Regions from separate parts of the Exiguobacterium sp. s57 genome, predicted to be linked through region 2. Evidence: predicted binding sites of a transcription regulator. Region 2 holds the regulator's gene; the other holds the start of a gene.
What was found. The regulator LexA, encoded in region 2, represses DNA repair genes until DNA is damaged. The targets are predictions, from matches to a motif close to CGAACATATGTTCG.
Positions count from the first base shown of each region.

Region 1: uvrB (excinuclease ABC subunit UvrB) is a predicted target of LexA. The motif match lies at 1,444-1,457, and genes of this name have one in related genera.

Region 1 covers NZ_JACSKR010000001.1:997,384-1,000,577, forward strand. Annotated here, with positions in the region: gene uvrB (excinuclease ABC subunit UvrB) at 1-1,391, opposite strand, end outside; gene KNO98_RS05075 (MIP/aquaporin family protein) at 1,854-2,561, shown strand; gene glpK (glycerol kinase GlpK) at 2,590-3,194, shown strand, end outside.
Region 2 covers NZ_JACSKR010000001.1:547,362-550,555, forward strand. Annotated here, with positions in the region: gene KNO98_RS02800 (DUF896 domain-containing protein) at 6-239, opposite strand; gene KNO98_RS02805 (YneB family resolvase-like protein) at 300-944, opposite strand; gene KNO98_RS02810 (hypothetical protein) at 1,016-1,252, opposite strand; gene lexA (transcriptional repressor LexA) at 1,456-2,076, shown strand; gene KNO98_RS02820 (metal-binding protein) at 2,076-2,516, shown strand; gene glnA (type I glutamate--ammonia ligase) at 2,651-3,194, opposite strand, start outside.

The DNA.
Region 1 (3,194 bases), 450 kb from region 2:
TCAGACAAGTCTTCCGCCATTTTCTTCGTGAGCGTCGTCACGAGGACACGTTCCTCTCGCTTGATGCGCTCGCGGATCTGATCCATCAAGTAGTCGATCTGTCCTTTGATCGGATGAATCTCAATTGTCGGGTCGAGGAGACCCGTCGGTCGGATAATCTGTTCAATCATGTCCGGCGTATGTTCGAGCTCATACGGGCCCGGTGTCGCCGAGATGAAGATGGCCTGGCTCAACTTCTTCTCGAACTCGTCGAACTTGAGCGGCCGGTTGTCCTTCGCCGACGGCAGACGGAAACCGTGGTCGACGAGCACTTGTTTCCGTGCTTGGTCCCCGTTATACATCCCGCGCACTTGCGGGAGCGTCACGTGCGACTCATCCGCGATGAGCAAGAAGTCTTTCGGGAAGTAATCGATGAGCGTGTACGGTGTCGCGCCTGCCTCCGTCAAGTTCAAATGGCGCGAATAGTTCTCGATGCCTGAACAGTAACCCATCTCACGCATCATCTCGAGATCGTAGTTCGTCCGCTGCTCGAGACGTTGCGCCTCGAGTAACTTGCCTTCTTCACGGAACTTCTCAAGCTGTTGTTCGAGTTCGGCCTCGATGTTGACGATCGCTTTTTGTAACTTTTCATCACGTGTGACGAAGTGGGATGCTGGGAAAATCGATACATGCTCGCGATCGGCGATGATTTCGCCGGTAAGCGGGTCCATCTCGCGAATCCGATCAATCTCGTCCCCGAAAAACTCGACACGCAAGCACTGCTCATCACGTGACGCCGGGAAGATTTCAACGACGTCCCCACGGACACGGAACCGCCCCCGTTGGAAGTCGATGTCGTTCCGTTCATATTGGATGTCGATCAATTTGCGAAGCATTTGATCGCGCCCCATTTCTTTCCCGACACGAAGACTCAAGACGAGACTGTTATATTCTTCCGGGTTACCGAGACCGTAGATGCACGATACCGAAGCGACGATGATGACATCATCGCGCTCGAACAGAGCCGAGGTCGCCGAGTGGCGAAGTTTATCGATCTCATCGTTAATCGAAGCATCTTTTTCGATAAACGTATCGGTCGAAGGCACGTACGCCTCTGGCTGATAGTAATCGTAATAGCTGACGAAATATTCGACGGCGTTGTTCGGGAAGAATTCTTTGAACTCGGAGTAGAGCTGTCCGGCGAGCGTCTTGTTGTGGGCGAGGACGAGTGTCGGTTTCTTCACTTCCTGGATGACATTCGAGACGGTGAACGTCTTCCCCGTACCGGTCGCCCCGAGGAGCGTCTGGTACCGTTCACCCCGATTCAAACCTTCGACAAGCTGTCGAATCGCTTCAGGTTGGTCACCTCCTGGTTGAAATTCAGATTGTAATGCAAACGGAATTGATTCCATAAGATACTCCTCACCTTCTCATTTCATAAGTGTCTTGATTATACCATATACACGAACAAATATTCGCTTCTCAACTTTTACTGAGAACGTCTTTATAGAAGAAACGTCATTTGTGCATCGCTTAATATTTTTCCTTAACCGTCTCAAAAGAAACATTCAAATCGTTCAGAAAGATCCATTTGTTCAATTTGTAAAGGTTACTTTTGTAACATAGGAGACGAATGACCAAACAATGGACCATATTCCTATTCAATTGAAATCCCCCCAGTTTTCATGATGAATCATCTATTTCTTATTAGTTCCGCTCTCTACTCATCATTTTTATGAAGTTTACAGGTGTAAATGTGAACATTTTTAGGAAAAAAGTATGATTTTTGAAAAACGCTGTTTTAAAACGCTTACATTTTGGGCATATAATGAAGTGGTAAGTCAAATTGCATAAGGGAGAAAGGGGAGTATCACATGTCAGCATTTGTCAGTGAAATTATTGGTACGATGCTATTGATTCTGCTCGGTAACGGTGTCGTCGCCGGCGTCGTCCTCCGCCATTCCAAAGCGGAAAACTCTGGCTGGATTGTCATCACAATGGGTTGGGGTCTCGCCGTTATGGTCGGGGTCTACGCAGCCGGTATTTACGGAGGTGCACACATCAACCCTGCCGTCACGATTGGTCTCGCGACAGCAGGCGAATTCCCATGGGCGGATGTCCCACTCTACATCCTCGCTCAGTTTATCGGAGCCATCATTGGGGCATGTTTGGTTTATATCCACTATAAACCGCACTATGATGCAACGGACGACCCAGGTTTGAAACTGGCGACGTTCTCGACGGCTCCTGGTATTCGAAGCACACCTTTCAACTTGATTGGTGAGATTATCGGAACGTTCGTCCTTGTCTTCGGTCTATTGTCATTCGGGGCAAACACCTTCGCGGACGGACTTAATCCGCTCATCGTCGGCTTCTTGATCGTATCGATCGGTCTTTCGCTCGGTGGTACGACCGGGTATGCAATTAACCCGGCACGTGACCTCGGTCCGCGTATCGCTCACGCATTTCTTCCGATTAAAGGAAAAGGCTCGTCAGATTGGGGATATTCATGGATCCCGGTCGTCGGTCCAATTATCGGCGCGATTATCGCCGCACTCATTTATGGCCTTCTCGTCTCGTAACACAATATTTTGAAGGAGGAAATCACATATGGCGAAAGAAAAACGTTATATTTTAGCACTAGACCAAGGAACGACAAGTTCACGGGCAATCATCTTTGACCATGACGGAAAAATTGTCACGGTCGCACAACGCGAATTTAAACAGTATTTCCCAAAACCAGGCTGGGTCGAACATAACGCCAATGAGATTTGGGGTTCTGTCCTCGCCGTCATGGCGGAAGCATTTGGTTCGGCAGACATCGATCCGAACGAGATCGCAGGAATCGGAATCACGAACCAACGTGAAACAGCAGTCGTTTGGGAGAAAGAAACAGGACGCCCTGTATATAACGCAGTTGTTTGGCAATCACGACAAACCGCTGACATTTGTGAAGAACTAAAAGCAGCCGGTCATTCTGATATGGTGCGTGACAAGACGGGCCTTCTCATCGATGCTTACTTCTCTGGGACAAAGGTCAAGTGGATTTTGGACAACGTCGAAGGCGCACGTGAAAAAGCCGAGAACGGAGAACTTCTCTTCGGTACAATCGACACGTGGCTCATCTGGAAACTTTCAGGTGGAACGGCCCACGTGACAGACTACTCGAACGCGTCCCGTACACTTATGTACAACATCTATGAACAGAAGTGGGA
Region 2 (3,194 bases):
CAGCATCACTCACCACGATGGCGTTTTTGTTCTTCTTTCAATTTCTCTGGCGTGACGTCGTTTCCTTCTGGGTCAACGACTTTCATGCCCATCATTTGAGACTTGAAAGATTGACGGAACGCCTTCAAATATTCTTGACGCAAGTCTTGTTGTTCGTTCATCTCTTCTTGAGATAGTCCTTCTGTCTTCGCTTTGTTGGCGAGGAAATTGATTCGCTCCAATTGTCCGGGTGCTAACATATGACTCGCCCCCTCTCTCGTGAATTTGTTCTTCTACTTTACAAAATCAGAGAGGAAGAATCAAGTTTCAGCAACTGACCGGTGTTCGAGATAGCGTCGGTTGACCGTCGCTTTTGATACTTCGTATCCGAATCCGCGAAGTGTCGCCGCAATCTCGGCAAACGTCAACCCCCGCTCGCGCAATTGAATAATCTCTTCAATCGGAACTTCAATCCGATGTCGGCCACCTTGATCATTGTTCTCAATATTACGTTGTGGATTGAAACCGTTGGCGACCGCACGACGCATTCCGCGGGAAATCTTCGCGTTATGAATTTTCCGTTGATACTCTTCGACGACACTAACAATCTCTAACACCATCTTCTCAGCATCAGAAACAACGTAATCCGAAGTCGACTGCATCGTCAACAATCGCACATCATGCTTCATTAATGTGTGTAGTATCGCAATTTTGGCATTTCCTCGTCCTAAACGACTGTCATCGGTGACGAGCACGGCATCCAACTGAGATGTCGATACGTGGTCAAGTAAATTGAGCAGCCCCTGTCGATTAACTTCATAACCGCTCTCTTGTTCTGTGATGACATCTATAATGTCGGCCCCTAAACGCGAAGCTAGTTCTTGTAATTCTTCGACTTGCCGACTGAGTGATGTCTCTTGGGTAGACTTGTTCGTCGATACCCGACAATAGATGACGACTCGCATCGCATCACTCCCTTTCATCGCATTCATTCCTTACGATACACAGTTTGAGAACGGTTCGCAATGCTGAACGATCACTCAGCGGCATACCATTTTGTTTTTCGTTCATTATGTTCTTCTCGCTCTGCCATGATTTGCGCTTCAATCGACTCTGCCTCGACATAGGCGACCTCTTCTTCAATCGTACGTTCCGATGTCATGATCGGTTCAACTGGTGTCGTTCCCCCACGCACCTCCCCAGCTAAATAAAAGGCGAACATCCCGACTAAGAGCATTCCGACTAAAATGATTCCGTTGAGTGTATCTTTCATGATTCCCTTACCTCCTGTATAAGAATGTATGTTCGTTAGAACGTTTGTTCGTTTATCTGTTCTTATCATAAAACAAGAACTCGTGTTCGGTCAAGGGAAAATAACGAACGAATGTTTGTACGCTCATGTGTTCTTGTGTTACACTAAATACATAAAGAATAGGATGCGATTGCAGTTTATTCGATTATATCGAGGTGAACATAATGAAAAAAATGTCAGCGCGACAACAACAAATTCTTGATTTCATCAAAGACGAAGTTCGGGCAAAAGGCTATCCACCCTCTGTTCGTGAGATTGGAGAAGCAGTCGGTCTTGCCTCTAGTTCGACCGTACATGGTCATCTAGATCGCCTAGAGAAACGCGGTTTGATTCGTCGGGATAAGACGAAGCCCCGTGCAATTGAAATTCTGAGTGAAGATGCATCCACAATGGAGGAGCAAGAGTCCGTCATGTACGTTCCGGTCATCGGGAAAGTCACCGCGGGGACACCGATCACCGCCATCGAAAACGTGGAAGAGCACTTCCCTCTTCCGGCACATATCGTTGGTTCAGATAACGTCTATATGCTGTCCGTTTCTGGAGATTCAATGATCAATGCAGGGATTTTGGACGGAGACCGTGTGCTCGTCCGCCAACAGAGCACTGCCGACAATGGAGAGATTGTCGTCGCCATGACAGAAGAGGGCGAGGCGACTGTGAAGCGTATTTATAAGGAAGCTTCAAAAGTCCGTCTTCAACCGGAAAACGACGAGTTAGAAGCGATGTATTTTGACAACGTCTCAATTTTAGGGAAAGTTATCGGCGTATACCGGACAATTCATTAATGGCTAGCGGTAAGACCCATACCCGTACGAATCTCGTGGCAACCGGCGCACTTGCGGTTGCCACGCCTTTTATTGATTTAGACGTCCCGCTCGCATTCATAATCGGTGCGATTATTGGAACGCTCTGGCTCTCCCCGGACCTCGATTTAAAATCAGATGCGTATTATCGATGGGGACCACTCAAATTGATTTGGCTCCCATATGTGAAACTTATGCCGCATCGCTCTCTACTATCGCATTTTCCTGGTTTGAGCGATGTGATTCGGATTGTATATATCGGTTTCCCATTGGTGCTTCTCTTACCATTCACGGCATACGAAACGGAAATTCGCTCATGGGTGGACGTTCATGGCATGTCTTTCTTTCTAGGACTCGTCTTCGCGACGACACTCCATACGACACTCGACTACACATCAACGTTTTTAAAAAAAGCGTTTTAACTAACAAAGGATCACTTCCACGCTCGTGGAGGTGATCCTTTTACATTTCTGCTTCATCTGAAACTCAACAAAAAAGAGCAATGAACGACACTTCTGAGGAAAGTCATTCATTGCTCTTTTGCATATTTCTTCTATTAGTAGAGCGTCAAGTACTGATCTCGTTCCCACTCTGTTACTTGCATACGGAACATATCCCACTCGATTTCTTTTAACTCGAGGAAATGTTCACCAATGTGTTCACCGAGCGATTCCATGACGACCTTGTCTGCACGAAGGACTTCGAGTGCGTCAAAGAGTGTCGCCGGAAGATCGTCGATTCCGTTCGCTACACGCTCAGGTTTGTCCATCACGTAGATGTTGCTGTCGATTGGTTTTGGTGCATTCAAATCTTTTTCGATTCCGTCAAGACCTGAAGCTAAGAGCGCAGCAAGTGCGAGATACGGGTTCGCTGCCGGGTCAACCGAACGTACTTCGATACGAGTCGAGAGACCACGTGCTGCTGGCACACGTACGAGCGGTGAACGGTTGCGTGCGCTCCATGCAACGTAGCAAGGTGCTTCGTAGCCTGGTACGAGACGCTTGTATGAGTTCACAGTCGGGTTACAAACTGCAGTGAAGGCACGAGCGTGCTCCAAGATACCAGCTGTGAACGCGCGAGCTGTGTCAGAAAGTTCCATG